DNA from 4 places in the Candidatus Pantoea communis genome. Region 3 is predicted to be linked to each of the others. Evidence: predicted binding sites of a transcription regulator. Region 3 holds the regulator's gene; each other region holds the start of a gene.
What was found. The regulator LexA, encoded in region 3, represses DNA repair genes until DNA is damaged. The targets are predictions, from matches to a motif close to TNCTGTATGTACATACAGNA.
Positions count from the first base shown of each region.

Region 1: F3J37_RS25500 (DNA translocase FtsK 4TM domain-containing protein) is a predicted target of LexA. The motif match lies at 2,678-2,697, and genes of this name have one in related genera.
Region 2: umuD (translesion error-prone DNA polymerase V autoproteolytic subunit) is a predicted target of LexA. The motif match lies at 2,200-2,219, and genes of this name have one in related genera.
Region 4: uvrB (excinuclease ABC subunit UvrB) is a predicted target of LexA. The motif match lies at 4,065-4,084, and genes of this name have one in related genera.

Region 1 is NZ_VWXC01000029.1:35,642-43,509, reverse strand. Features, by position in the region: gene cydD (heme ABC transporter permease/ATP-binding protein CydD) at 1-511, opposite strand, end outside; gene trxB (thioredoxin-disulfide reductase) at 658-1,623, opposite strand; gene F3J37_RS25510 (hypothetical protein) at 1,631-1,828, opposite strand; gene lrp (leucine-responsive transcriptional regulator Lrp) at 2,145-2,639, shown strand; gene F3J37_RS25500 (DNA translocase FtsK 4TM domain-containing protein) at 2,759-6,226, shown strand; gene lolA (outer membrane lipoprotein periplasmic chaperone LolA) at 6,402-7,013, shown strand; gene F3J37_RS25490 (replication-associated recombination protein A) at 7,021-7,868, shown strand, end outside.
Region 2 is NZ_VWXC01000019.1:83,376-91,243, forward strand. Features, by position in the region: gene F3J37_RS21465 (P-loop NTPase fold protein) at 1-1,322, shown strand, start outside; gene F3J37_RS21470 (hypothetical protein) at 1,864-2,097, shown strand; gene umuD (translesion error-prone DNA polymerase V autoproteolytic subunit) at 2,241-2,681, shown strand; partial or broken gene umuC (translesion error-prone DNA polymerase V subunit UmuC) at 2,682-3,953, shown strand; gene F3J37_RS21485 (RHS repeat domain-containing protein) at 4,144-5,019, opposite strand; gene F3J37_RS21490 (AAA family ATPase) at 5,492-6,700, shown strand; gene F3J37_RS21495 (ParB family protein) at 6,697-7,683, shown strand.
Region 3 is NZ_VWXC01000009.1:151,485-159,352, reverse strand. Features, by position in the region: gene plsB (glycerol-3-phosphate 1-O-acyltransferase PlsB) at 1-1,055, opposite strand, end outside; gene F3J37_RS13885 (diacylglycerol kinase) at 1,183-1,551, shown strand; gene lexA (transcriptional repressor LexA) at 1,657-2,271, shown strand; gene dinF (MATE family efflux transporter DinF) at 2,398-3,720, shown strand; gene F3J37_RS13870 (CsbD family protein) at 3,885-4,097, shown strand; gene zur (zinc uptake transcriptional repressor Zur) at 4,163-4,684, opposite strand; gene F3J37_RS13860 (conjugal transfer protein TraF) at 5,137-6,387, shown strand; gene F3J37_RS13855 (LysR substrate-binding domain-containing protein) at 6,507-7,400, opposite strand; gene F3J37_RS13850 (transketolase) at 7,584-7,868, shown strand, end outside.
Region 4 is NZ_VWXC01000005.1:130,525-138,392, forward strand. Features, by position in the region: gene bioF (8-amino-7-oxononanoate synthase) at 1-931, shown strand, start outside; gene bioC (malonyl-ACP O-methyltransferase BioC) at 915-1,670, shown strand; gene bioD (dethiobiotin synthase) at 1,667-2,341, shown strand; gene F3J37_RS09175 (ABC transporter ATP-binding protein) at 2,539-3,255, opposite strand; gene uvrB (excinuclease ABC subunit UvrB) at 4,164-6,185, shown strand; gene F3J37_RS09185 (gluconeogenesis factor YvcK family protein) at 6,329-7,228, opposite strand; molybdenum cofactor riboswitch at 7,423-7,557, shown strand; gene moaA (GTP 3',8-cyclase MoaA) at 7,546-7,868, shown strand, end outside.

The DNA of each region.
Region 1 (7,868 bases), on a different contig from region 3:
CGAGCAGGATCAATCCTGCCGCCCAGTTAATGGGGAAGATGGCTATCAGGATGGCGAAGGGAATAAAAACGGCCAGTGACATCTGTGGCAGATACCGCGCGTAATACTCTTGCATCTCTTCAATTTGCTCAAGCAGCAGCGTTGCCCAGCTTCCCGCTGGTTTGCCCTGAACCCAGGCAGGACCTAAATCATTCAGCTTATCCAGTACCTGTTTGCGCAGAGCGCGACGGATGGCAACGCCAGCACGGTAACCTGCCATTTCTCGTGCATAGTGCAGACCTGCGCGAAGAGCAAAGCACAACAGCAGCAGGATGAAATCAGTCAGCAGGGCACCGCGCGGTTGTTGGGCGACAATAAGATTCTGCAGCAGCGAGGCCAGCAACCAGGCTTGAGCAATAATCACCAGTGCACCGGCAAAACCGAATAGCGATGCGGCACGTAAACTTCGTGCGCCATGAAGACGTTGCTGGCGGAGCCAGCGAAGAAGATGTTGCTGCCGTGATTTTTCCATGCGAAGCCGTTTGATCACTGATGGAGAGAGGCAAAACCGGATAAAGTATCCGGAAATAGTAAGCGCATGAACTTTAGCATGCAGGCAATAAAAAAGGCGACCTAAACAGGTCGCCTCTTTGCAATTATGATCAGCTTATTAACAAGTTACAGATCGGTTTTAACAAGCCCGTCAAGATAGCGTTCTGCATCCAGCGCCGCCATACAGCCGGTGCCGGCAGACGTGATCGCCTGGCGATAAATATGATCCATCACGTCACCCGCCGCAAACACGCCAGGAATGCTGGTCTGGGTCGCATTGCCCTGCAGACCGGACTGCACTTTGATATAGCCGTTTTCCAGCGCCAGCTGGCCGTCGAAAATGGCAGTATTCGGGCTATGACCAATCGCCACAAACAGCCCGGCAACATCCAGCGTTTCCGGCTCTTCACCTTTGGTGGAAAGCAGTTTCACACCGGTGACACCCATCTGATCGCCGACCACTTCTTCCAGTGTGCGATCGGTGTGCAATACGATGTTGCCGTTGCGCACTTTATCCATCAGACGATCGATCAGGATTTTTTCCGCACGGAAGCTATCACGACGGTGAATCAAATGGACTTTCGCCGCGATATTTGCCAGGTAAAGGGCCTCTTCCACCGCGGTATTACCGCCACCAATCACCGCGACTTCTTGATTGCGATAAAAGAAACCGTCACAGGTCGCACAGGCGGAAACGCCTTTGCCTTTGAACGCTTCTTCAGAGGGCAGGCCGAGATAACGTGCGGAGGCGCCAGTAGCAATGATCAGCGCGTCAGCGGTGTATTCGCCACTGTCCCCCGTTAAACGGAACGGGCGATTCTGCAAATCTACTGTATGAATATGGTCGAAAATAATTTCGGTGTTGAATTTCTCGGCATGCTCTTGCATACGTTCCATCAACGCCGGGCCTGTCAGATCGTTCGGATCGCCTGGCCAATTCTCCACTTCAGTTGTGGTGGTGAGCTGACCGCCTTTTTCCAGCCCGGTAATCAATACCGGATTCAGGTTAGCGCGGGCGGCATAGACTGCCGCAGTATATCCGGCAGGGCCGGAGCCTAAAATGAGCAGCTTACTGTGTTTGGCCGTACTCATGCGTTCCTCAGTTTTTTGCGACAACATAGTTTTTGATTGTAGGGAAATTAGCGCAGCAAAAAAAGGTTTCAGCAATTTTGATAACAATCGCTGCAAGCGGCGTAGTCGATGAGTGCAAATTCTGCACGTCGATTGCGCCAAAAGGGGGGCAATGCTCGGCAAATTCTGGTGCAGCAGCATAAAAATTCTCATTTAAAAACAGCAACCCAGAACTCTATCTGGCATCTTGTACTGAATTTGGATGTTTTACTTTGACAATCGCCTGCTGTTTTGCGAAAACATTACCAGAAGCGGAGAATATTTAGCGGTTCAAAACAGAATATCATTTCTGTTTTGCACGTTTTTGCCGGATAAACTCAGTCTGACATTGGTAATGACGCATGATGTGGACAGACAACATGCGTCATACGGATGGAAGCGTTACTGCACAGACTTATCGTCTTCACTTCAGTAAGGCCCTGAACAATGAGCGTTTTCAGGGTGTGGCAGGTAAAGGGAAGGAATTAAGAGAGACAATAATAATGGTAGACAATAAGAAACGCCCCGGAAAAGATCTGGACCGTATCGACAGAAACATTCTGAATGAATTGCAAAAAGACGGCCGTATTTCTAATGTTGAGCTTTCAAAACGTGTTGGCTTATCACCTACGCCGTGTCTTGAGCGTGTGCGTCGACTGGAACGTCAGGGCTTCATTTTGGGTTACACCGCACAACTGAACCCACATTATCTGGATGCTTCACTGCTGGTATTCGTTGAGATTACTCTGAATCGTGGTGCGCCAGATGTGTTTGAACAATTTAACGCCGCTGTACAAAAACTTGAGGAAACTCAAGAGTGTCACCTCGTTTCCGGTGACTTTGACTACCTGTTGAAAACCCGTGTACCGGACATGTCCGCCTACCGTAAGCTTTTGGGTGAAACCTTGCTGCGCCTGCCGGGCGTTAACGACACCCGTACTTACGTGGTGATGGAAGAGGTCAAACAGAGCAATCGTCTGGTGATCAAAACCCGGTAATGCAGGGCAGGTGCAAAACTTGCAGGAATTCGGTACACTCCTGTGAATTCATACAGGACCAGCGTCGGGCTTGCCCGGCGCTGTTGCCTTCTTAATTTACAGGCACCTGGAGAGTTCTCTTGAGCCAGGAATATACAGAAGATAAAGACGTTTCGTTACAACCGCTGAGCAGTGGACGCAGGCTGCTGGAAGCGTTGCTCATCCTTGTGGCCCTGTTCGCCATCTATTTGATGGTGTCGCTGGTTAGCTTCAACCCTTCCGATCCCAGCTGGTCGCAGACCGCCTGGCATGAACCGATCCATAATTTGGGCGGCAGTGTCGGCGCATGGCTGGCGGATACCCTTTTATTCATTTTCGGCGTGATGGCGTATGCCATTCCTCCGGTCATCATTGGCTTGTGCTGGATTACGTTCCGTCAGCGCGATCGCCAGGATTACATCGATTACTTTGCGGTGGGCTTACGCCTGATTGGCGTACTGGCGCTGGTGGTGACCACTTGCGGTTTGGCCGCGCTGAACGTCGACGACATCTGGTACTTTGCTTCGGGCGGTGTGATTGGCAGCCTCGTCAGTAATGCGATGGCACCCTGGTTTAGTTCTGCCGGCGGTACTTTAACGCTGATCTGCGTCTGGGCGGCAGGCATAACCCTGTACACAGGCTGGTCGTGGCTGACGATCGCCGAAAAAATCGGGAGCGTGGTGATGGGCGTGCTGACCTTCGCCAGCAACCGCTCTCGTCATGACGAACCCTGGCAGGAAGAAGATGAGTACGAAGAAGAGGAAGAGCATGCCGAACATGCTGCGCCTCAACTGCGTGCTGCGCAATCGCATGATGACGATGATGACGTTCTACTGGCTAAGCCGCGTAAGGTGGCTGAGCCTATCGCCGAACAGCTGCCGGATGATCCTCTGCTAGCCAAAGCCAGTGCCGCGACAGCTGCAGCCATTGCTGTGACCGCCGAAGCAGCACACCAGGCGCCAGTTGTGCCTTCCCCCGTGTTCAATGCACCAGCCGAAGCGGCACCTGTTGTTCATACCCCGGAAGTGCGAGCGGCAGAAGCACCTGTTGCGGTACCGCCTGCGCCTGAACCGGTTATTCAACCCGCACCGCCGCTGTATCGCTTTGAAGTTCCGGGCGAACCTGCACCTTCAGCGTTTTCACCCGTTGATGACGATGAAGGGCCACGCATGGGGAACTGGCAGGATGCCGCTCAATCATCTGCTTCTCTGAACACTGCGGCAGCCGCAGCAGTGGGGGCAGCTGCAGCGAAAACGGCTTCTGCGTATACACCCGCTTTCGATGTGGTGCCGGAGCGCGATTACAACCCGCAGGTGAAGCAGGGTATTGGCCCTGAATTGCCGCGTCCGAACAAAGTTAAACTGCCAACACGTCGTGAACTGGCTTCTTACGGCATTAAGTTGCCGTCACAGCGTATGGCTGAAGACAAAGCGCGAGAAGAAGCCGAACAGCAACTGCCTGAAATGACTGCGACCTATCATGAACCGTTACAGGATCATGAAGAGGATGCCGCGTTGCAGGAAGCACACCTGCGCGAAGCGTTTGCGTCTCAGCAACAGCAGCGCTATGCAGAGACCGGACAGCATCAAGTCGAAGAAGATGAAGAGGCTTTACATCAGGCGCAGTTGGCTAATCAGTTTGCCGCTCAGCAGCAACAACGCTATCAGCAATCTGATACCCATGAAGGCCCAGTATTTAACCTTGATACTTCATCAGCCTTTGATTTTTCGCCGATGAAAGATTTGGTTGATGACGGCCCAAGCGAGCCATTGTTTACCATCGCTGCCACGCCTGAGCCGGAAGCGCCTGCGCAATGGCAGCAGCCTGTCGCACCGCAACCTGAAGCGCCTGCGCAGTGGCAGCAGCCTGCCGCACCGCAATCTGAAGCACCTGCGCAGTGGCAACAACCTGCAGCACCGCAGCCGGAAGCCATGCCATCGCTGAATGAGCACAATAGCCCATGGTCATCGCCCGAGACCGAAAGCTATGCTGCGCCAGCAGAAGCGCCTCAACCGCTCGCACCTGCGCAAGATAGCCTGTTCCATCCGTTCCTGGTTCGTCATGAACGTCCGCTGGAAAAGCCTTCTACGCCGCTGCCGACGCTTGATTTGCTGACCTCTCCGCCTTCGGAAGAGGAACCGGTGGATATGTTCGCGCTTGAGCAGACAGCACGTCTGGTTGAAGCGCGTCTGGCCGATTATCGTGTGAAGGCTGAGGTGGTGGGCATCTCGCCTGGCCCGGTTATCACCCGCTTTGAGCTGGATCTTGCTCCTGGCGTGAAAGCCGCACGTATCTCTAACCTGTCGCGCGATTTGGCCCGTTCGCTCTCTGCCGTCGCGGTGCGTGTAGTGGAAGTGATTCCAGGCAAACCTTACGTCGGCCTGGAATTACCGAACAAACATCGCCAAACCGTGTATCTGCGCGAAGTGCTGGATTGCGACAAGTTCCGTGATAACCCGTCACCGCTGTCAGTGGTGCTGGGGAAAGACATTTCGGGCCAGCCGGTGGTGGCCGATCTGGCGAAGATGCCGCACCTGCTGGTTGCCGGTACGACCGGTTCCGGTAAGTCGGTTGGTGTGAACACCATGATCATCAGCATGCTGTATAAAGCCACACCAGAAGAAGTGCGCTTTATCATGATCGATCCGAAAATGCTGGAGCTCTCCGTCTACGAAGGCATTCCGCATTTGCTGACTGAGGTGGTCACCGACATGAAAGATGCAGCGAACGCGCTGCGCTGGAGTGTGGGTGAGATGGAACGCCGCTATAAGCTGATGTCTGCGCTGGGCGTGCGTAATCTTGCCGGTTACAACGAGAAAATTGAGCAGGCTGCTGCCATGGGGCGTCCAATTCCAGACCCGTTCTGGAAGCCGGGTGACAGCATGGACACCACGCCGCCAGTGCTGGAAAAACTGCCGTATATCGTGGTGCTGGTCGATGAATTCGCCGATCTGATGATGGCGGTGGGTAAGAAAGTTGAAGAGTTGATTGCTCGTCTGGCACAGAAAGCGCGTGCGGCGGGTATTCACCTGGTGCTGGCAACCCAGCGTCCGTCGGTGGATGTGATTACCGGCTTGATCAAAGCCAACATCCCAACGCGTATCGCCTTTACGGTGTCCAGTAAAATTGACTCACGCACCATTCTTGATCAAGGCGGCGCGGAATCACTGCTGGGGATGGGTGACATGCTTTATATGCCGCCTAACTCCTCAATGCCGGTGCGTGTCCACGGTGCCTTCGTGCGCGATCAGGAAGTGCATGCGGTGGTGCAGGACTGGAAAGCACGTGGACGTCCGCAATACATCGACAGCATTACCGCGGGTGAAGAGAGCGAGAGCACAGCGGGCGGTCTTGATGGTGATGAAGAGCTTGATCCGCTGTTCGATCAGGCGGTCTCATTTGTGGTCGAGAAACGTCGCGCCTCTATCTCCGGTGTGCAGCGTCAGTTCCGTATTGGTTACAACCGTGCAGCGCGCATCATTGAACAGATGGAAGCGCAGGGTATTGTCTCTGAACCGGGCCATAATGGTAACCGCGAGGTGCTATCACCGCCGCCGCACGAGATGTAATCTAGCGCACGCCATGACTTACTTCTGGGCCAGTTAACACTGGCCCGTTGTTTATCTGCAGAACGATCCCCATATCGTTGGGAGCTTTCGGCTTTTTCTTCTGTCGAACAGACAGAGCGGCAACTACGTTTAATGCAGTAAGTGTCGGGAAACCATGAATAAGGAATCGAATCAGATGAAATTACGCGTTATTGCCTGCGGCCTGCTGGCCGGTTTTGTTTCTTCGTCGGTATTGGCGGATGCGTCGAGCGATTTGCAGCAGCGTCTGAACAAAGTAAACAGCTTCCATGCCAGCTTTAGCCAGAAAGTGACAGATGGCAGCGGTGCAAATGTACAGGATGGTGAAGGTGAGCTGTGGGTTAAACGCCCAAGCTTATTCAACTGGCATATGACCGCGCCAGACGAAAGCGTGATTATCTCCGACGGTAAAAACCTGTGGTTCTATAATCCGTTTGTCGAGCAAGCCAGCGTTAGCCTGCTGCAGAACGCCACCAGCAATACGCCGTTTATGCTGATTGCCCGAAATCAGCCAAGCGACTGGCAGCAGTACAACATCAAGCAGCAGGGTGATAATTTCGAACTGACACCAAAAAGTAGCGATGGCAACCTGAAGCAATTCACCATCAACGTCTCTGCATCCGGAACCATCAACAAATTCAGTGCGATTGAGCAAGATGGTCAACACAGTGATTATCAGCTGAAAAGCCAGAAAAACGGTGCGATCAGCCCAGATAAGTTCACCTTTACACCGCCAAAAGGGGTAACGGTGGACGATCAACGTCAGTGAGGTCGCGGTGAGTAACCTGTCCCTGGATTTCGCCTCTTCAAATGAGTTTCAGCCGCTGGCCGCGCGTATGCGGCCAGCCACATTGCAGCAGTATATCGGGCAACAGCATCTGCTGGCGGCGGGTAAACCGCTGCCGCGCGCGATTGAAGCCGGGCATCTGCACTCAATGATTTTGTGGGGGCCGCCAGGAACAGGGAAAACAACGCTGGCAGAGATTATTGCGCACTATGGCAAGGCGGATGTTGAGCGAATTTCTGCCGTGACATCTGGCGTGAAAGAGATCCGTGAAGCCATCGAGCGCGCCCGGCAGAATCGTCAACTGGGCCGCCGTACCATCCTATTTGTGGATGAGGTGCATCGTTTTAATAAAAGCCAGCAGGATGCATTCCTGCCCCATATTGAAGATGGCACCATCACCTTTATCGGTGCGACCACCGAGAATCCATCTTTTGAACTCAACTCTGCACTGCTATCGCGTGCTCGCGTCTATCTGCTGAAATCGCTCACCACGGAAGATATTGAACAGGTGCTCACCCAGGCGATGGAGGACAGTGCGCGAGGGTATGGAAATAGCGACATTCTGCTCCCAGAAAACACCCGGTGCATGATTGCTGAATTGGTTAACGGCGATGCGCGTCGTGCACTGAATACGCTGGAAATGATGGCGGATATGGCAGAGAGCAACGCGCAAGGTCAGCGTGAACTGACGCCTCAGCTGTTAAATGAAGTATCCGGCGAAAGAGCGGCGCGCTTTGATAACAAAGGCGACCGTTTTTATGATCTGATTTCGGCGCTGCATAAATCCGTGCGCGGTTCAGCACCGGATGCCGCCCTGTATTGGTATGCCCGCATTAT
Region 2 (7,868 bases), on a different contig from region 3:
GTTACATCAGAAAAAAAGAAAAGCTTATTGGCAGAACCTTTGAGGTCGTATCGGATTTACACGGTGCCTGCGGGGAGTTCTTAGGCAAGGTGAGCAGCCGTACTGTTGCAAAAGCATTTAAAGCTGACATGCAATCTGTAGAAGCGCTCTATCGATCTGCGGGTTACAACAACCTAAGGCATCTGAGGCAATACTTCCTGGATGTCGAACGAATCACCAACCTGCTGGGAGTTCAATACGTCAAAAATGACGAGTTTATGGGGATCTTTTGCCGCCAGTTGTTGATCTTCTCCATGGAATACCGGGGCGGCAATCTCAGCCATGAAGAGTTTGATACTATCGGCAAGATTAACTACTCCCTGATGCTGGGCGACAAAAAGCAGGACAGTAAGTACGACAAGATTGTGCAGAAATACTCCTCTCCTGTATTAAGTGAGAAACTGCTGGATGGAAAGCACTGGCGCGAACTGATCTGCGATGGAAAGGTGACGGATGAACTTCGCACGCAGCTGGACATCACACGCTTTTTCAGAAGCGCCAGCGCTCAGGCATGGGAATATCTCTGGAATTTCCGGCAGCTCAGGGAGAACGTGTTATCCGAGCAGTATGACATTGCGAGAGATAACCTGTTCTCTGGCAAAATCACGGAGTTTGGTGAACTCCTGATGACGGCAAGCATCCTGATAGAGCTGGCGAACGAAGGCCTGACGAAGGATGTGATTCAGGACATCATAAATGAGACTAATCACCAGACAGACAGCCACTACAGCCGTATGGGGCCGAAGGAAATTCAGCATGCGTTTGTGAAATCACGTCACAATGAATTAATGGCCTGGCAAGGGATGGGTTTTCTTAACCGTGATGGGGATGATTTCAAAGCCATCCGTGAGCATGCCAAGGTCGCACAGCAGAACAGATTTGATTCTTCACTAGAGGAGTTTGCGGCACAGTTTAGTGAAGAGCTTAAAAAGGGAGACTTCACGTTTCTTTCAGAACTTAGCCTCTCCGACCAAACCAGATTGAGGTTGTTTGAACTGCCGTTTTTACACCTGACCGACCCCGCCCTCTTTATTGACAGTTTCAGGCAACTCGACCCGGTTGTCATGAAAAGAGTCAGTTTCAGCCTGAAGAACCGTTATGACGATGAGCTCTGCCGGAGCAAACTGCATGAAGAATATGACTGGCTGACTAGCCTTAAGACTACAGCGGATGGCTTCATCAGCGATCTCAACAGTAGCCGCTTTCAGGTGTTTCACGTGAAAGAATTTACTGATTACATACTGGCGAATGCGATTGCCTTATTTGAACCGGCGCAGACTTAACGTCGGGGCTTTCCGCGAAAACTGACTAGAAAAGCACGTCATTTCCTTTACTCAGTCAGTGCAGGAAACGGAGGCAAACCGTTTCCTGTCTGGTTCATGTTAACTTTCCTGCCCCTGATTAAATACAGTCATCTCATTAAGAGATGTGCTGGCATGCCACCATAAATGCATCTTCCACTTCAGTAAGGATTAATTGTTCTTGATGACATTCTCAGTCCGCTGAGGACCAGCAGATTATTAAACCTTCAGAGCTAAGCTTTATGGCCCGTAATGCATCCTTTAGTGAATCAGCGAAGCATACTGGCTTCGCCGGTTAACGCAGTCAGGTTGAAGATCCGGCGGCCTGCCGGGAGGCCAATGACGGCTTGCAGCGCTCAGCTATTTGCTAATCCTGAATATTTTCACAGCACAGGCTGCCATCCAGCACCAGAAAGCGATCGCTACTACAGAAACTGTCAGTGATAAAAGATATCGAAAGTTATCCTCAGTTTGGAAGCTGTTTACCACGTCCGTACCCAAAACGCCCACCAGGGAAAGCATCATGAATGGCAAAACCCACTTCACCTGTTTACGCAGCTGTATCTCGCACTTATCAAGAGGATATAACCCGGGCCAGCGCACCGTGTTTAGCGAAGAAAGAGATGAGGTGGATGGGGCTGAAGTATCTGAATGCAAGGCTATCCACATCAGCCCTGCACACCCGATGCCTAAAGCTGTGGATAGATTGCTGCATACCATGCAGTTAGTAGCGAGCAGACGGTTGGTTATTTTATAATCACACGGAGGATTATATAGCTTTAAAAATCAACGAACAGACAGGTTTACCTCCCCTCCCCTGCCAAGAGCATCTTGCGTCTGCCTGAAAGCCAGTTAATACTACTGTAAATATATACAGTTATTTCATGCGAGACTATTTTTATGTTCAACGCCTTTGAGTTGATAAATCCGGCGTCTAATCCGCCTCCCCGTTTCCGGCCACTGTTTCTTGAACGCGTACCGTGCGGGTTTCCGTCACCCTGCCAGGACTACGCTGAGCAGGAGCTGGACCTCAATGAGCATCTCATCACTCACAGGGCAAGCACCTTCTTCCTGCGCGCACAGGGCAGCAGCATGCAGGACATTGGCCTGTATGACGGTGACCTGCTTATCGTTGATCGCTCACTGAAACCTGAACACAGTGACATTATCATCGCTGAGGTTTACGGCGAGTTTACGGTAAAACGCCTGCTGATCACACCTGACGGGCCGGTTCTGCAGCCAATGAATCCTGCCTACCCTGTCATCAAACCCGATCCTGATTCTCTTCAAATTTTTGGCGTAGTCATCCATTTCGTTCACACCACGCGCCGGAGAAACTGAATGTTTGGGCTTATCGATGTGAATTCATTTTATGCAAGCGTAGAGAAGGCGTTTCAGCCCTCGCTAAGAAATGAACCTGTCTGCATTCTTTCGAATAACGATGGCTGTGTTATAGCAAGAAGCAAAGAAGCCAAAAAATTCATACGCATGGGAGAACCCTGGTTCAAAATTAAAAACCAGCAGTTCCCCGTTAAGATCCATTTTTTCTCCAGCAATTACGCGCTTTATCATTCCATGAGCAACAGGGTGATGTCCTGTATTGAGGAGATTGTTCCCCGCCTGGAAGTGTATTCGGTGGACGAGGGATTTTGCGATTGCAGGGGAATGGAACTGACCATGCCTTATGAAAATTTCGGGCGGATGATCCGGGAGCATGTTCTGCAATGCACCGGTCTGACGGTGGGTTGTGGCCTGGCACCAACGAAAACGCTGGCAAAATCGGCTCAGTGGGCAAGCAAAGAGTGGCCCCAGTTTCGTGGCGTGCTGGCGCTGACAGCTGATAATCCCGGGCGCATTGAGCAAATGTTGTCACGGCAACCCGTCGAAGAACTGTGGGGCGTGGGTTCTAGAATCGGCAAGAGGCTTAATCTGTTAGGCATCAGAACAGCACTCGAACTGGCACGCACCTCCCCTGTGTTTATCCGTAAGAATTTTAGTGTCGTTCTGGAACGGACCGTGCGCGAGCTCAACGGTGAGTCCTGCATTGAAATGGAGGATGCCCCTCCCCCTAAGCAACAAATAGTGGTCAGCCGAAGTTTCGGGGAACGCATTACAACCTATGAGGCCATGCGTCAGGCTATCTGCACTTACGCCGAGCGTGTCGGTGAAAAGCTGCGTGAAGACCGTCAGTTCTGCCACCACGTTTCGGTTTTTATCCGCACTTCACCTTTTGACAACGGGCGGCCCGGCTACAGCAACACAGCGTTTGTCCGACTTCAGGTCTGAACACAGGATACACGCGACATTATTCAGGCGGCCATACGATCACTTGATAGCATCTGGCAGCCGGGTTTTCGATTTGCTAAAGCCGGTATCATGCTGAGCGAGTTGCGACCTGACGGCTTCGCTCAACTCAATTTGTTTGATGAACATGCTCCACGTGCGGGAAGTGATGCCCTGATGAGTCTGATGGATAAGATGAATCGTTCCGGGCGTTACAGCATCGGTTTCGCAGGCAAAGGAATTCAGCCGGAATGGCGCATGAAGCGAGAGATGTTAAGCAAAGCCTGGACTACTAACTGGAAAGAGCTGCCCATTGCCAGAATATGCTAATCAGCAACTATCTGCTTTGCCATGCTAACTTCACAATTTATATTTCGCATTTTATAAACGCCAGTATTAGACCGTATGGGGTTGATTAGACTACTTACAAAATCCCAAACTAAGTTTTCTGCATGATTTTACATTTTGCCGACGTTAGCTCGGCGAGTGTGCCAACACACCCGCGACATGGCCAAGTAAATCACTCCCAATAAATATAGGAACGGCTCACGTTCACATCATGCTCTTCAATCTTGTCTTTGCCCCCAGCATAATCTGGAATAATAATTGTGACATGCTCAACCGCGTTTATGCACTGATCAAACTTATCCCTCTTGAGACAGCGTGTTACCGCTTTCTCAGTAGTGGAAAAAATCTGAATACTGATCTCTTTTGCCAGCCTGCCTAACTTGTCATAACTGTATTCTGATTTTCTTGAAGCAGATTGCTTGCCAGTCAGCTGACCTGCAGCGTTGTAATTGAATTGAGTAAAAGTTCGGTCGGACTTGAGAGAACTAGTTCTTTTGGCGCCAACAATTTGACCTTTAGCGTTATATTGATAATGAGTCATTGCTGTGCTCGTCTGCTTCAGGGTGCCATAGATTCCTTCTGTAATATCACCAGACTTTTCGATAGCTCCCTTCGGGTTAACCAAGTAAGCACCTTTGATTTGAGCATCAACAAACAGGGTGTTTTTTTGCGTTAGGGTATCAGTAAAAGAATTGCGAAAGGTCATAACTGTATCCCAGCCATACTCCCGTCTGCTTGCATGCATGGTGAAAATTGATGTCAGGATACCTTTGGGTGCTTTTTCATTTCTCTCCTGAACAATGTCGGCCTGAAGAAGCCCTCCACACTGGTCAAACGTGAAGGCACCTTTTCCTTGCATAAAACCATCTTTGCTTTCGATCTGCATATTAATGGATTTCGGCACAACAAGGGAGGTCGTCTGGTCTACCAGAATTGACGCGTTAACTTGATTCACTGCTTTTTGTTCAGAAGCGCAGGCAGCAGCCACAGCCATAGGCGAGCAGGGAAGTGCAAGGCATACCAACACAGCATTAGTCATGAATTTCATTTTTCTTTCTTGAGTGTAATGAATAATGCATTATCTTAAAAAAAGATGAGAACCTGGGCTTTAGGGTTGATGATCTTCTTGTGGCAATTTCTTGTATAGGATTCATTTGTTATTCTGTTCGAAATCTGTTTCGCATTGATTACATCTCAGATTTGACATGAATCAGAACGGGAATTTCACATTGAAATTCTGATACTTTAAGTATGATAATCATCAACTTAGACGTGAAATCATGATGGGAAAAACTTGAGGTTCTCGTTCTACTAAAATAGCTAATCCGGAAGAGGGGAGGGCGGTCATCCAAACACTGAGCAGCTTTGTATAGCGCTACTGTGCTGTTGCCTCATGCAACTAACAAGTTAAATGAACGGATAATTTCACACGTACAAACATTTGATGTTTTTCCATTAAATCTTGCACGTACAATTATATTGCGTACACTTGCATCATTGATTGCCAACGGGGCGGACGAATGAAGAGTAATTACGGCGGATTAGATGAGACGGCACGCAGAGCAAATGCAATGCTGCGCAGCATGAGTGACGACATTACAGTAAGACGTAATGAATTTGGTCTCGATCAGTACTATCAGACTTTCACACGAAATTCGGTTGCCAACCTTCCTAAGCTAAGCCGCCGTGCCGTTGAGCAGGCAATTGATGAAATGGAAGAGAAGGGCCATGTTTTCGGGAAAAAAGATGCGGGTAATGCAAAGCATTATGCGCTTACCATTCAGGACGTAATGGACATCTATGCCCATCGTAAGGTTCCTAAATATCGCGATATACACGCCGGTGAAGGCCCCTTTGTTGTCTTTGTCGTGAACCTGAAAGGGGGCGTATCAAAAACAGTCAGTACCGTTACCCTGGCACATGGCCTACGCGTTCATCAGGATCTGCTGCAGCACGACCTGCGTATTCTGGTGATAGACCTCGACCCACAGGCTTCCAGCACCATGTTTCTGAACCATGCCAATAGCATTGGTTCCATTATGGAAACGGCTGCGCAGGCAATGCTGAACGACCTAGACGCTGAACAGCTTAAAGATGACATCATTAAGCCCACCATTATCCCGGGTGTGGATGTGATCCCAGCCTCCATTGATGATGGCTTTATCGCGAGTCAGTGGAATGACCTCGTCAGACAGCATCTTCCTGACATGCTGCCTTCGGATGTTCTTCGCCAGACCATCATTAATCGTGTTGGTAAAGACTACGACTTCATTTTCGTCGATACGGGTCCGCACCTTGATGCATTCATGCTTAATGCATTGGCTGCAAGCGATCTGCTGCTGACGCCAACGCCGCCAGCTCAGGTTGATTTTCACTCAACGCTCAAATATCTCACTCGTTTACCGGAAATGATCGAGCAGTTAGAAGAAGAGGGCATCACACCGCAGATTAAGGGCAACATTGGTTTTATGTCCAAGATGACCTCAAAGCGCGATCATGAAATGACACATGGCCTGGCACGGGATGTCTTCACGTCTCATATTCTCGACGCCACCTTGCCACGTCTGGATGGGTTTGAACGCTGTGGAGAAAGCTTCGACACCATCGTCAGCGCCGACCCCAGCTCATATCCGGGGAGTTCTGAGGCCCTGAAAAATGCAAAACGTGAAGCAGAGCGGTTTACGCAGGCGGTGTTTAAACGAATTGAGTTTGTAAGGGGTATAAAATGAAAAAGGAAATGGTCAAACTTGGCCGCCAGCTAGGAAACTCAAGCTTCTCAAAAATGATGAGCGAATCAGAGAGCGAACGGGTCTTCACCCTCAAATCCGGTGCAGAGGCGCGTTTTACTCTCACAAAGATTCTGCACGATGACATTGAAGCACAGACTTTTGTGGATGCATCCATCAATGGCCGCGACCAGAGTTTCCTGACGCAGGAGTCAGTCAGCGATATCGCCCGCACGATTAAACTTCAGCAGTTCTTTCCTGCGATTGGTCGTGAGGTGGAAGGGCGCATTGAGATACTGGATGGATCGCGCCGCCGCGCAGCCTGTATCTTCAATGACACGCCATTTGAAGTCCTCGTAACACGTGATGACTTGTCACTTGCTGATGCACGTCAGCTGGCAGTCGATATCCAGACAGCCAAAGAACATACCCTACGTGAGTTAGGTAAACGCCTTAAACTGATGTATCCAGATGACATGAAGCAGGCTGATATCGCTTCAGCTGAAGGGTTGTCTGCGTCTAAGGTCACGCGAGCATTTCAGGCGGCAGCTGTACCAGATGAAATGATTGCCGTGTTTCCCTCAGTGAACGAACTGTCAATCAGCGACTATCAGACCCTGCTTGATGCCGCTGAAAAGGCCACCTCAAAACACATCGGCTATGATGCACTGGCTGCCGGGGTGCGTGAACGTATGGCTAACGACTCCTTTATCGGGCTTGACGAAACGGCTATCAAAACAAAAATTCTTGGCTTTTTCCGTACGGAAAGTGCGGATGCCAAATTAACGCGTGGGACCAAAAAAGTCATTACAGAGAAGATGGCTGACTTTGCAGATAAAAAGCAGTTTGCCCGTAAGAAAATCGATACAGATAAACGCCTCGTTTCCTATGAGTTCTCCCGCCTTCCGGCAACCTATCAGGATGAGCTAGATTGCGCCGTCAAAGCGGTTATCGAACGAATGCTGGCCGACATGAAGTCTAAATGAAATAAACTAACTAAGCGGGAGAGTTTTGATAGTCTTCCCGCTTAATCTTTCTGTCTGGAGATTGACAACCCTCCTAAAATCATTCCTAAATCATTGTTAAATAATAAAAACTACGCTTAATTTCAGGTTGAAATTCCCATTAAAAAAAGCTTAACTCACCGAAAAAATGTCTCGTCAACGAATAG
Region 3 (7,868 bases):
AAGAAAGCACCCAGACGACGGAAAATCGGACCTGCTGGCCAGAAGTTCAGGTTGATGCCGGCCGCGATGTGTGGCGGCACCAGCCCCTGATGGTAGAGCACGTAAGAGAGCAGTAGATAGTCCATGTGGCTGCGATGGCAGGGCACATACACAATCTCATGGCCATCTTGCGCCAGCTGACGGACTCGCTCGCCACCGTTGACGTTGATGCCCTGATAAAGGCGGCTCCACAGCCAGCCCATCACGCGGTCTGTGACGCGAATGGCCTCATACGAGAAGTTCGCTGCGACCTCTTCCATCATCTCAACAGCATTCTGCTGGGCTTTCTCGTGCGAGATTTTTTTGCTACGCGCTTCATCTTCAACCGCTTTTTCAATCGCTTTGGATTGCAGCAGCTTGTTGAACAGATCCTGACGCGCAGGCAGACGTGGGCCTACAGCAGCCAGGCGCTGACGCGCGAAGTGAATGCGAGCCACGCGTGCCAGCTTCTGGGCAATCGACTTATCCGTACCGTGCTCCGTCGCCATCTGGCGCAGGGAAACGGTCGGCGAGAAGCGCACAAAGCTGTCACGTCCGTGCCACAAAATGGCGAAGAATTTCTCTACACCATTAAGGATGCGCAGATGTGGCGTATCTTCTCCCTGGATTTCGCGTCCCGGCGCACGACCAAACATCACCGCCACCGGTAACATCTGTACGTCGAGATCAGGGTTACTGCGGTGCAAATCGAGATAGTCGTGGAATAGCTTCACCGACTCAGGATTGGCAACGAAATAGGGGAATACGCGTGGGCCATCATGAATAAACACGTGACGCGGCAGTAGCGTGCCGTCGATCTCCAGCGGAGCCAGCGGATCGGGCAGATCATGTTTCAGGCACTGTGCCCGAAGAGTGAGCAGGTCAGCCTTTGAATCATAAGGCAAAACATACATCACTGGACGAGTCGGATCGATCCCGTGTTCTGAGACAGGATCGGTCGGAATGACCTTACTCTTTACCAAAAAAGAGAGTGGTAAATTCAATAGTTTGTAATAAAGTTTACGCCAACCTGACATAGACAACTTAAAGCCTCTTGTTAGCAAAGCGCGGCAAGCATACCAGAAAGTGCAACGAAGATCTGTGGCTTACACGACCTCAGATAGCCCACATATTGACGCCAAATCACATCAAGGGTTCCAAAGCATGGCAAATAACGTCACCGGTATTCAAAGAATAGTGAATGCAGCCGGTTATTCCTGGCAGGGCTTGCGCGCCGCCTGGAAACATGAAGCCGCATTTCGTCAGGAAGCCATTGCTGCACTGGTGGCGATTGTGGTGGCTTGCTGGCTGGATGTTGATGCGATTTCCCGCGTACTGATGATTGGCTCCGTGGTGCTGGTGATCATTGTTGAAATCCTGAATAGCGCCATTGAAGCGGTGGTGGACCGCATTGGGCAAGAGCGCCATCCTTTAGCCGGACGAGCAAAAGATATGGGCTCAGCGGCGGTGTTGCTGGCTATCTTACTGGCTCTGTTTGTCTGGATCGCACTGCTCTGGTCGCATTTGCGATAGGCATTCCAGAATCTTCAAACCGCTGATTTTTCCCTCTGTTTTGGTTTTCATTTCGCCAATACCTGTATATACTCACAGCGACTGTATAAACAACCAGGGGGCGGGATGAAAGCGTTAACCACCAGGCAGCAACAGGTCTATGATCTGATTCGCGACCACATTAACCAGACCGGCATGCCGCCAACGCGTGCGGAAATTGCTGCGCAACTGGGTTTTCGCTCGCCCAATGCTGCGGAAGAACACCTGAAAGCACTGGCGCGTAAAGGCGTCATCGAGATTGTATCCGGCGCATCTCGCGGCATCCGCCTGCTAATGGAAGAAGAAGTCTCCGAAGGGTTGCCGCTGATCGGTCGCGTGGCCGCCGGTGAGCCGCTGCTGGCGCAAGAGCACATCGAAGCGCACTATCAGGTTGATGCCAATCTGTTTAAACCTACCGCCGATTTTCTGCTGCGGGTGAGTGGTATGTCGATGAAAGACATCGGGATTATGGACGGCGACTTGCTTGCCGTGCATAAAACCCAGGAAGTCCGTAATGGTCAGGTTGTGGTGGCGCGCATTGATGATGAAGTGACCGTCAAACGCTGGAAAAAGCAGGGTGCCATTGTGCATTTGCTGCCAGAAAACACCGAATTCCAGCCGATTGTGGTCGATACCCGTGAGCAGGCTCTGACCGTTGAAGGTTTGGCTGTGGGCATCGTACGTAACGGCGAATGGCTTTAATCTCTCATTGAATTCCCCCGCTGCGGTTGGTCGCTGTGCTGACCGCAGTCTGATACATTGATTTTCCTCTTCAGGCTGATTGCCGGTTAATGGTCCTATTGACCAGCGCAACAATGGAACGGGCGAATGCGGCTGTTTTCCTCTTCAGATAAAGCATTGTGGCGGCTGGCGCTGCCGATGATTCTCTCCAATATTACCGTTCCGCTGCTCGGTGTCGTCGATACGGCAGTGATTGGCCATCTCGATAGCCCCATTTACCTCGGTGGCGTGGCGGTAGGTGCAACGGCGACCAGTTTCATCTTTATGTTGCTGTTGTTCCTGCGCATGAGCACCACGGGTTTGACTGCGCAGGCGTTTGGCGCGAACGATAAAACCGCCTTAGCGCGGGCGTTGACGCAACCTCTGCTGATCGCCCTGGTGGCGGGCGTGCTGTTTTTATTACTGCGCGCGCCCTTCAGTTTGATCGCCGCCTCATTAATGGGCGGCAGCCCGGAAATGCAACACCAGGCACAAATTTTTATCAACATTCGCTGGCTTAGCGCACCGGCGACCTTAGCCAATCTGGTGATTTTGGGCTGGTTGCTTGGCGTGCAATATGCGCGAGCGCCGATGGTGCTGCTCATTGTCGGTAACCTGGTGAATATCCTGCTCGATCTCCTGTTTGTGCTGAAGCTTCACTGGGGCGTTGCAGGTGCGGCGGCGGCAACGGCGGTGGCAGAGTACGTCACGCTGGGTGTGGGGTTATGGATGGTGGTACGTGTGCTTAAGTTGCGCGGCATTTCTTTCAATCTGCTAAAACAGAGCTGGCGTGGTGATGCGGCACGCCTGTTCCGGCTCAACCGCGACATCATGCTGCGTTCGCTGATGGTGCAAATCTGTTTCGCGTCACTCACCTTGCTGGGCGCGCGTTTAGGGCCAGATGTTGTTGCGGTGAATGCCGTACTGCTGATGTTCCTGACGTTTACGGCCTATGCGCTGGATGGTTTTGCCTATGCCGTGGAGGCCTGCTCCGGTGAAGCGGTGGGGGCGCGAGATCGCAGTCGCTTATTACTGATTTGGCATGCTGCCTGCCGTCAGGCTGGTATCGTTGCCCTGGCGTTCGCAGCCATCTATGCGATAACCGGCCCCCAAATTGTGGCGTTGCTCACCTCGCTTGAGCCACTGCGAGAGATGGCCGATCGCTATCTTGGCTGGCAGGTGATTCTGCCGCTGATCGGTGTCTGGTGTTATCTGCTGGACGGTATGTTTATCGGCGCCACGCGCGGGCGCGAAATGCGCAACAGCATGGTGATGGCGGCAGTGGGTTATGGGCTTGCCTTACTGACACTCCCGTGGCTCGGCAATCACGGCTTATGGCTGGCGGTGACGGTGTTTCTTGCCTTGCGTGGCTTGACGCTCTGGTGGATGTGGCGACGTCACTGGCGACACGACAGCTGGTTCACTGTTTGAATAAGCGAAGCGTAACCTACAGATTATTCTGTATTTTTTTGCGTAATCCTATCTGGCTACTATAATTATCTCAAACGGCGCAATTGAGTAGCGCGTTGTGTGGGTGATTACCTGATTTATCAGGAGATCATCGCATCTCACTCAGGATGATGTGGAGGATTATGATGAACAAAGACGAAGCGAGCGGTAACTGGAAGCAGTTTAAAGGGAAAATGAAAGAGAAGTGGGGCAAGCTGACGGATGACGATATGACGGTCATCGAAGGTAAGCGCGATCAGCTTGTCGGTAAAATTCAGGAACGCTACGGCTACGCGAAAGACCAGGCCGAAAGCGAAGTGAAAGACTGGGAAAGTCACAATAAAGATTACCGCTGGTAACCGGAATTAAGGAAGATGCTCCTACCCCGCCGATCACCCGTCGGCAAGGCACAAGGAAGTGCCACTCACCCTTTTCTCACTCTCTTTTTCGTATCAATCTCATGATCGTGATCGCAGCTATCGTGAAGATTGCATGCTGCGACTTCTGCGCAGTTCTCGCACAAACCATGGGCTTCAATAACCGTGTGGCGCAATGAGAAACCGGCCTGATCGGCCAATCCCGAAATAATCTTTTCTACGCCCTGTGCGTGTTTTTCACTGACTGCCGCACAACCATCACACACCAGCATCACCGAAGTATGCGCAGGCTCGTCGAAATGGTGGCAAACCACATAACTGTTATTTGATTCGACACGATGAATAAAACCCTGCTCCAGCAGAAAATCCAACGCGCGGTAAATGGTCGGAGGTTTAGCCTGCGGCTCGCTGATGCGAAGTTGATCCAGCAGATCGTAAGCACTGATCGAACCATTCTGCTCAGCCATTAAACGCAACACTTCAGCGCGTTGAGTGGTCAGGCGCACGCCGCGGTCAAGGCAAAGGGATTCTGCCTGAGTAAGCAGTTGTGCGGGCGTGAGGTTTGACATAAATGTTCTCCAGGTTGCAGGCGATGTTATTTTATCACACAAACTTTTACCCTGCTGTGATTGCTTTTTACCCGGTTAAAGACCTGGAAAAATCCCGTTAATCAATAAATTAACTTAACCTTCCTGTTGTGCTGATAAAACTGCTCATTTCAGACCCTCTATGAGATCAGTCATATAGCGTAATTATCACGCTATTTTTGCTTTGCAACTCACCGGGTTAGCGTCTAAGGTTCAAAAGGTCTTAAGTAATATCTGGCATCAATTTAGGCTTTGTTCATTTTTCTGCATAACTAAACAGCAGAATGGTGTGGTTGTATCCAATTCTGCGAACAGCAGTGCTATTTCCTTTTAATTCACAGCAATGATGCGTTAGCCAGGGTTCAGAATAGCGGCTAACTAAACTGTTTCGTTTCTGAGTTATTCAGCGACATTTCAAAGGTGATGGCAGGCTCATGGTGAAGACATTATTCAGGCACAAAAAAGTAGCTTATCTTGTTGGTTTGAATGCAGTATTTCTTTCTTCTTCAGCTCTGGCAGCAGGTACATGGTATGACGCGCGTAACGATGCCATGGGTGGCACCGGCGTCGCTTCGTCAACCTGGAGTTCAGCGGTGCTGGCTAACCCGGCATTGATGACCAAAGCCAAACCTGAAGATAACGTCAGCGTCATATTCCCTTCAGCCGGTGTGCAGGTTACCGACAAAGACAAATTAATTAACAAAGTTGATGACATCACGGACAGTGTTGATCGCTACAAAAACGTGATCGACAACCTGACGTTTGCCGACTATTTAAGAGGTTATCCGGAATTAAAGGCTGCGGCTGGTGATATGGCTAATCAGCTGGATGACTTAAAGGGTGATAAAGCACACGGTACTGCGGGTGTCGCTTTTGCTGTCACTGTACCGAATGAAACACTGCCTTTTGCCTTTATTACCAAAGCCTACGGTACGGCCAGTGTGCAGGCTAACGTTGTGGACAGCGATATTACCTATCTGCGCGGTGTGGCTAACGGCACGGTGATCCCCGTGCCAGGCGATCAGGATAAACTGAGTTCGAGCGGTCATGGTCTGGCAGCACTAGTCACGGACTATGGTGTGGCACTGGCACATGAATTTGATGTCGCTGGCCATCCGGTTTCTGTGGGCGTGACACCAAAGCTGCAAAAAACCTGGCTGTATAACTACACCGCCAGTATTTATAACTTTGATAAAAGTAATATCAACAACAGCCAATACCGCAGTTCCGATACCGGCTTCAACATTGATGCAGGCATCGCGACCGACTTTGGTGAGCATTGGACGTTGGGTGTGACAGGGCAGAACCTGATCTCACGCGACATCGACACCAAAACAGTGGAAGGCTACCGCGATACCTATCAAATCCGTCCGCTGGTCACGTCAGGTCTGGCCTGGAACTACGGCGCGTTCACCCTGGCAGGCGATGTTGATTTGACGCAAACCAAGCGTTTCAAATCGGAAGAAAGCAGCCAATATGCGGGAGTGGGTGCCGAGTATCGCGTGCTGGATTGGTTAGCACTGCGCGCGGGTTATCGTGCGGATATGAAATCAAACGATACCAATGTGTTTACCGCAGGTCTGGGCGTTTCACCGTTTAACAACACGGTGCATCTGGATCTTGCTGGTTCAGTGGGTGACGATAATACCTGGGGCGGCATGCTGCAGCTCGGGTTTAACTTCTGATTGCGTCATTTCACATCACGCTAACATTCACCCTGAAATGGCGTGAACATGCTCACAAAAACAGGTCGCCATTGGCGGCCTGTTTCATTATTGGGCACACAATTTGTGATCGTTATCAATCAGCGAAGCTGTGCCAGATTCAACTGGGAAAGTAGCCAATCTTTAAAGCTATTTAACGCAAAGTGGCGATGCTGATGTCGTGGGAACACCAGGTAATGGCCGATATAGTGAATCTCCTGGGTGGTCTCAATCAGCGGACAAACTAAGCGCCCACTGGCAAGCTCTCGTTCTGCTAATAATTTGGATTCCAGCACCACCCCCAGACCATCAACGGCAGCGGCAATCGCCATAAAACTGCGGTCAAAGCGCAAACCATAATGGCGCGGAGGCGTCAGGTGATTGGCTTCAAACCAGCCCTTCCATTGGTAGAGTTGCACATCGCACTGAATCAACGATTGGTGATAGAGGTCTTCCGGGCAGCGAATGCGTGCGGCAATCTCTGGTGAGCAAAGCGGTGTTAATTCCTCCACGGCCAGCGGGATTTTCTCGTAAGGCGAAGGACGCGGCTCGCCATAAACAATATCTAAATCATAGTCATCCTGCTCAAAGCGCGCATATTCGGTGCTGGCTGAAAGACGCAGATCAATATGTGGGTGTGCGGCAATAAAGCTTCCCAGGCGGGGTAATAGCCACTGATGGGCAAAGCTTGGCGCGGTGTGCAGACGCAGTGGTCGCGATTCATCAGCAGTGACGAGCGAAAGCCCACGCTGCATCTCATCAAATCCCCGCTGGATATGTTCCAGCAAGATGGCCCCTTCTTTGGTTAGCATGATTTCGCGCGTACTGCGCTGAAACAGGCGCGTGTCGAGCGTCTCTTCCAGCTTACGAATCGCATGACTAATGGCGCTAGGCGACAAATCCAACTCTTGCGCTGCGGCGGTAAATGCCCCTGTGCGGCCTGCGGCTTCAAACGCGCGCAACAGCGAAAGTGGGGCTTTTTTTAATAATGTCATTTGTGAATCCCATTCAACAGTTGATGCATTTTTTGCTTTTGTCGGCAGGCGCCAAGGCTGAGTAATCTGCTGCTAAACGGCAAGCAGGTGAAAATGGCACGTGAATCCGCTGCAGCTTTCACCATGACAGATCGCTCTTCTGCTTGCCAACTCTGCTGATTTTCTCTTCTTTCAGGAACAGATATGACGACTCTTGCAGAACCGGAATTGAGCCTTACACAGCGGCTGTCACAGCACGCTTATCGTATTCGTCGCTACGCGTTGCAAATGGGCGAAGTACAGGGGCAAGGCTATATCGGCCAGGCTCTGGGACTGGCTGATATGCTGGCCGTGGCATGGTGCCATGCGATGAATTACCGCGCGGAAGAACCCGAATGGGAAGGCCGCGATCGTTTTCTGCTTTCCCACGGCCACTATGCGATTGCACTTTATGCGGCGTTGATTGAAGCGGGCGTGATTCCTGTGGAG
Region 4 (7,868 bases), on a different contig from region 3:
CGCATCGGGTCATGTGACGGGCTATAGCCGTCATCATGCACAGTTAGAAGAGCAGCTGGCTGACTGGCTGGGCTATAAACGCGCACTGCTGTTTATCTCTGGCTTTGCCGCCAACCAGGCGGTGATCCACCTGCTGGCTGAAAAGCAGGATCGCATTCTTGCTGATAAGCTGGCGCATGCTTCATTACTGGATGCTGCCAGCCACACTCCCGCCACATTACGCCGCTTTGCGCACAACCAGCCGGAGAGTCTGGCAAAACTGCTGGCTAGCCCGTCGGAAGGCGGTACGCTGGTGGTGACCGAAGGCATATTCAGCATGGATGGTGACAGCGCACCGCTCGCCGCTCTTGCTGAAGAGACGCGCCGCGCCAACGGCTGGCTGCTGGTGGATGATGCGCACGGTATTGGCGTGCACGGTGAGCAGGGGCGCGGCAGTTGCTGGCAGCAGGGCGTGAAGCCGGAATTGCTGATTGTCACTTTTGGCAAGGGCTTTGGCGTCAGCGGTGCAGCGCTGCTGTGTGACGATGCTACTGCGGATTACGTCGAACAGTTTTCACGCCATCTGATCTACTCCACCGCGATGCCACCGGCACAGTGTTGTGCGCTGCTGGCGGCGCTGCACCAGATCCAGCAGGGCGATGAACTGCGTGAGCGGCTGAATAGTCATATTGCGCGATTCCGGGCGGGTGCCGCTGATTTGCCCTGGCAACTGATGCCATCAGCCAGTGCTATTCAGCCGTTGATCGTCGGCGAAAATAGCGCGGCGCTGGCGTTGTCACAACGACTGGCACAAGCGGGATGCTGGGTTAGCGCCATTCGTCCTCCGACGGTGCCGCCGGGCACGGCGCGGCTGCGCATTACGCTCACTGCTGCCCATCATAACGACGATATTGATCGTCTGCTGGAGGCGCTGTATGACGCTGCAGGTTAACAAGCTAGCGGTCGCCAAAGCGTTTGGCCGTGCGGCACAGCATTACGAGCAGCATGCCGAGCTGCAACGGCAGAGCGGCGATGCGCTACTGGCGCTGGCACCCGCGGGGTTCGGGCCCCATCTGCTGGATGCGGGCTGTGGCACCGGTTGGTACAGCCGCTACTGGCGCGATCGTGGGCGCGAACTGACGGCGCTGGATCTCTCCAGCGCGATGCTGGACGCCGCGCGTGAGCAGCGCTCGGCGCAGCACTATCTGCAAGGCGATATCGATCATCTGCCGCTGCCGGATGCGTGCGTCGATGGCGTGTGGAGCAATCTGGCGGTGCAGTGGAGCAGCGATCTGCGCCTGGCGTTGCAGCAGTTTTTGCGCGTCACACGGCCGGGTGGCAGCGTGCTGTTCTCAACCTTGCTCGATGGCTCCCTGCATGAAGTGCATGAAGCCTGGGCTCGGTTAGATGGCCGTCAGCACGCCAATCGTTTTCTCAGCGCAGCGCAGTTCTCTGCCGCTCTCACAGGTTTACCGGCGCAGTGCCAGCCGCAGACTATCACGTTGCATTTCCCCAGCGCGCTGAGTGCCATGCGTTCTTTGAAAGGCATTGGTGCTACGCATCTGCACGACGGCCGTGGCGCACAGCCGCTCACACGCTCGCAGCTCACGCAACTGGAGCAGCACTGGCCGCAGGATACGCAGGGTTATCGTCTTAGTTATCACTTGATGTACGGAGTTTTGAGCAAATGACACGCTGGTTTATTACCGGAACGGATACCGAAGTGGGCAAAACGGTCGCCAGTGGCGCACTGTTGCAGGCGGCAAGCGCAGCAGGTTTACGCACCGCAGGATACAAGCCCGTGGCATCGGGCTGCGAGATCACCCCAGAGGGCGTGCGTAACAGCGATGCGCTAGCGTTGCAGCGCTACAGCAGCCTGGCGCTCAGCTATGAGCAGGTGAATCCACTGGCATTTGTCGAGCCGACGTCACCGCATATTGTCAGCGCGGAAGAGGGCAGGCCGATTGCGTTTTCTGCGCTGTCAGCCGGATTGCGAGCGCTGGAGCAGCAGGCCGAATGGGTATTGGTTGAAGGTGCGGGCGGCTGGTTTACGCCATTATCCGAGACGCAGACCTATGCTGACTGGGTCGACGCGGAACAACTGCCGGTGATTCTGGTGGTGGGGGTGAAGCTAGGTTGTATTAACCACGCGATGCTGACAGCGGAAGCGGTGAAGGCGCGAGGGTTGCGGTTAGCCGGTTGGATTGCCAATGATATTCAGCCGCCAGGTAAACGACATGCCGAGTACATGGCCACGCTGCGTCAACGTATTGATGCACCGTTCCTCGGTGAAATTCCCTATCTGGACAGCGAAGCACAACAGGCCGAGTGCGGTCAGTATTTAACGTTGCCGCAGTCATGAGCCTGTTTCAGATGCGCATTCATGCGCACTCTACTTCATATCGCCCGTAGGATCGTTATGGATGGCGATTCGATGTCAGGTACGCAACAGTGCGCACCTGACATCATTTCGTCCGTAGGGCCGCCATAGACCAGCACCTTCAATGTCAGAATGTGATGCAACATTTTGGCTGCAGTTTATCGATGGCGACCACATCATCATGTCGCTGTCAGCCACTTATTCACCGTCACATCATCCAGCAAAGCGACTTTACCCTGCGCCACATTGCGACCACGGTGAAGCAGCAGGAAATAGTCTGCCACGCGGCGGATGAAGGAGACATGCTGCTCCAGCAGTAAAATGGTCAGGCCGTAATCGCGATTAAGACGGCGGATCAGGTTGCCCATCTCCTCTTCCAGCCACGGCGACATTCCTTCGGTCGGCTCATCCAGAATCAGCAGTTTAGGTTGCAGCACCAATGCTCGCGCCAGTGCCAGCTGCTGCTGTTGATCCATCGGCAATTCGCCACTGCGCTGATGACGCAAGGAATAGAGTGCCGGGAACAGATCAAACACCATTTCAGGAATGGCACGGCTGCGATCGTCCTGAGCGGCCATCAGCGCGATCATCAAATTATCTTCCACGCTCATCTGCGAAAAGATATGGCGACCTTGCGGCACATAGCCAATCCCCATGCGCGCACGCTGTTCGGCGGGCTGCAGCAACAAATTCTCGGGTGGCGAGCCATCTTCCTGCCAGATCATTGAGCCACTGTTAATAGGCAAGCGACCCATAATGCAGTTCACCAGCGTGGTTTTGCCCATGCCAGGACTGCCCAGCACACCCGTACAGGTGCCGGGCGGCAGATCGAGATCCACATCCCAAAGGATATGGTTGTGACCGTAAAACTGATTCACCGAACGTAAACTCAGCATCTGACATACTCCTTCCAGATTATTTGCCTGAATGCTCCCGCTCTGTGTCGTCTGGCATACAGTCGTGCACGATTAAGGTGGACACTGCTGTTGATGGCCTGCAAGGCAAGCCGTATGGACTCGTCACTCCATCGTTAAACTACTGCAATTACCAGGCCAGGTTAATGGAACGGGATATTCTGAGTCAGAATCCAGCGAAAGCGGGCTTAAAAGGTGAGAAATACTTAATAATCCCACTGAGTAATAACCTGACTGCACTTTGACGGTGCTGAATGCTTAACGTTTCTGGTGCATCTGTTCACTGATAAGGCAATCACTGAAGAAATAAGTGGTCTTAAGGCATGGTTTTTACGAGAACAATGGTGCTTGACTTGCCAAAAGGATAGTTAAAGCGGTTTAAGGCAGGCGGAAAAAAAAACGAAAAAAAAATATTTCGCACGCCAGGATAAGAGCGGGGAAAATTATACACAGCTGATGGGCTCGGGGCTGGATTCAGTTATCCACTATTCCTGTGGATAACCTTGTGCATTAGCGACTGAAAACCGCGTGGAAGCGAGGAAATACGCGGCCTGCATACATTATGCTGCGAAACTGGACTTTAGAACCATTACCAATAAAATCAGCAGGTTAATTAAAAGCAAGCCTGAGATTTTTCTGCCTTGTCATCGGACTGCAATTTAATGACGCTCTCTTGACAAATGTTAAAAGCGTCACGGCTCTGGGGATAACCTTGCGCAACAAGCTTTTGTCTTTTGCCGCTTAAATTGCACTGAAGCGAGACAGGTGCTTTCCCCGTTATCGTGCAAGATATCTGTAAATATATCCAGTATTTTTTTCTGGCAAATTCGTCATAGCAGAGTAGAATTATCAGCCTGCTCGCTGACATCTTCTGCAGGAACCGCAAAACCATGAGTAAAGCCTTCAAACTCAACTCTGATTTCAAACCTTCAGGCGATCAGCCTGAGGCCATTCGTCGTCTTGAAGAGGGGCTGGAGGATGGTCTCGCACATCAAACCCTACTGGGGGTAACCGGATCGGGTAAAACCTTTACCATCGCCAACGTGATTGCCGATCTCAATCGCCCGACGATGGTGATGGCACCAAACAAAACGCTGGCGGCGCAGTTATACGGTGAGATGAAAGAGTTCTTCCCGGATAACGCCGTGGAGTTTTTTGTCTCTTATTACGATTACTACCAGCCTGAAGCCTATGTGCCGAGTTCCGACACCTTTATTGAGAAGGATGCGGCGGTCAACGAGCACATTGAACAGATGCGTCTCTCAGCCACCAAAGCGATGCTGGAGCGCCGTGATGTGATTGTGGTGGCCTCGGTCTCGGCGATTTACGGCCTGGGCGATCCCGATCTCTATCTGAAAATGATGCTGCACCTTACGCGCGGCATGATTATCGACCAGCGCAGCATTCTGCGCCGTCTGGCGGAGCTGCAGTATACCCGCAACGATCAGGTGTTCCAGCGTGGCACCTTCCGCGTGCGTGGCGAAGTGATCGACATCTTCCCGGCTGAATCCGACGACATCGGCTTGCGTGTCGAACTGTTTGACGAAGAAGTTGAGCGTCTGTCGCTGTTCGATCCGTTGACCGGGCAGATTGAGTCCGTGATCCCGCGTTTCACCATCTATCCGAAAACGCACTACGTGACGCCACGCGAACGTATTCTGCAGGCGATGGAAGAGATCAAGGTCGAGCTGGTGGATCGTCGCAAGGTGCTGCTGGAGAACAATAAACTGCTGGAAGAGCAGCGCATCAGCCAGCGTACCCAGTTCGATCTCGAAATGATGAACGAACTCGGCTACTGCTCTGGCATTGAAAACTACTCGCGCTATCTCTCGGGTCGCGGTCCGGGCGAGCCACCGCCGACCTTATTTGACTACCTGCCCGCCGATGGATTGCTGGTGGTGGACGAATCGCACGTCACCATCCCCCAGATTGGCGGCATGTATCGCGGCGACCGCGCACGTAAAGAGACGCTGGTAGAATATGGCTTCCGCTTGCCTTCGGCGCTGGATAACCGTCCGATGCGTTTTGAAGAGTTTGAAGCGCTGGCACCGCAAACCATCTATGTTTCGGCCACGCCGGGTAACTATGAGCTGGAAAAATCCGGTGACGAAGTGATTGATCAGGTGGTACGTCCCACCGGGCTACTGGATCCGATTCTGGAAGTGCGTCCGGTCGCCACTCAGGTGGATGACTTACTATCAGAAATTCGCAAACGCGTGGCGATCAATGAACGTGTGCTGGTCACTACGCTGACCAAACGCATGGCGGAAGATCTTACCGAATATCTGGTGGAGCACGGCGAGAAGGTGCGCTATCTGCACTCCGATATCGATACGGTTGAACGTATGGAGATCATTCGTGATTTGCGTCTCGGTGAGTTCGATGTGCTGGTGGGCATCAACTTACTGCGCGAAGGTCTCGACATGCCGGAAGTGTCGCTGGTGGCGATCCTCGATGCGGATAAAGAGGGCTTCCTGCGTTCCGAACGCTCACTGATCCAGACTATTGGCCGTGCGGCGCGTAACATCAACGGTAAGGCGATTCTGTACGCTGATAAGATCACCCCTTCGATGGAACGCGCGATGGGCGAAACCGAACGTCGTCGTGAGAAGCAGCAGCGTTACAACGAAGAGAATGGCATTGTGCCGCAGGGCCTCAACAAGAAAATCACCGATATTCTTGAGTTGGGCAAAAACGTGGTGAAAACGCGCGGTAAGGGCAAAACCGCCTCACGTGTGGCGGCAGAAGAAGAGGCCAACTATCTGGCGCTGACGCCACAAGCCATGCAGAAGAAAATTCACGAGCTGGAAGTGCAGATGCAGCAGCACGCGCAGAATCTGGAGTTCGAAGAGGCCGCCAGTGTGCGCGACCAGTTGCACCAGCTGCGCGAGTTGTTTATCGCCGCCTCCTGATAGAAGCGAGAGGGTTTTGGCCGTCATCAAATGACGGCCCGACGAAAGCTTTCGTTAAGTCCTGTGAATAGCGCCCCCTACGCTGGCAGCGTTCTATACCTCTCTGCGTAGAAAGCGCAATCACGCGCACGACTTTCGCAAGGTCACACCGCCTGAATCGCATGTTCCAATGCAATCCGCAGCAGCTGGCGATCGTGGCGATACTTGATATCGGCGGCCTCCAGCGGTTCACGTACAATCAGGCGATCTTCCACACCGCTGACGTCTGCTGACGGGCTGACCACCACGGCATCAATCACTCGCCTGCCGATGGCTTTTTCCATCATTGCCAGTTTATCCGCCACCGTCAGGCTGGCGGCCGGGCTTAACTCACGTCCAAGATTGCCAATAAACACCATGGTGGCGGGCGTACGGCGCAGCGCGCGTGCCATCTCCTCCATCAGCAGAATTGGCATCAGGCTGGTGTAAAAACTGCCTGGGCCAATCAGGATCAAATCCGCTTCCGCAATCGCATCCAGTGCTTCTTTAGTGGGAGTAACATTGGGATGCAGCATCAACTCTTGCGGCGGTAGCTTCATTTCATCAATTGCCGTTTCGCCATACACCATATTGCCTTCGCAATCCTGCGCCACCAGGTCTACCGGTTGCTCCGACATCGGAATCAAGAAGGCATCGACTTTGAGCAGATTGCGAATGATGTTGATGGCTTCCAGCGGCCGCACGCTAAGGTGATCGAGCGCTTTGAGCATCAGATTACCGAGGTTGTGACCGGCCAGTTCGCCGTTACCGGCAAAACGGTATTCAAACATTGCCGACGCTACGCTCGGTTCCATGATCAACTGGTTCAGGCAATTACGCATATCTCCCCAGGCAATACCGCCTTCCGAACGACGAATGCGTCCGGTGGATCCGCCGTTATCGGTGGTGGTCACGATGCCGGTCAGGCGTGAGCCCAGCGGTGCCAGCGCCGACATCACACGACCCAGGCCGTGCCCGCCGCCCAGTGCTACCACGCGATCCAAATCTGCCAGGGTACGATTCATGCTGTTCCTTTTAACTGACAACTGCAGGTTGTCGTGCAGTTGAAGTGATGTGTATCAATATCTGCCGCGCATTTTACCGTATCCTGCGGCGAAAATGCGGTGAAAAAACGTTATGTATCAATATATATAGCGAAATTCACTGATGGATGCGAGGGAGAAATCGCGCTACCATTCGAATTAACCGTGTTGTCCACAATGACAACAGACTCCCAAGCCTTGCATGCCTAAGTCATAACGATATGGATGCCTGGCCGCAGCATCGCTGCCAGGGTGCAGAAAGAAATGACTGCATCTCCCGTATTTGGAAAGGTGTTCAGGTGCCACAATTTACAGATGCCTATGCGCGCAGCTTCTACTACTTGCGCCTGTCGGTCACGGATGTGTGTAACTTCCGTTGTACCTACTGTTTGCCGGACGGCTATAAACCGAACGGTAATCACAATAAAAGTTTCCTCTCGCTCGACGAGATTCGTCGCGTGACGCGTGCCTTTGCGGCCGCGGGCACGGAAAAAGTGCGCCTGACCGGCGGCGAACCCTCCATGCGGCGTGACTTCACCGATATCATCGCAGCAGTACGTGAAAACGCCGCCATTCGCCAGATCGCCATGACCACTAACGGCTACCGAATGGCGCGAGACGT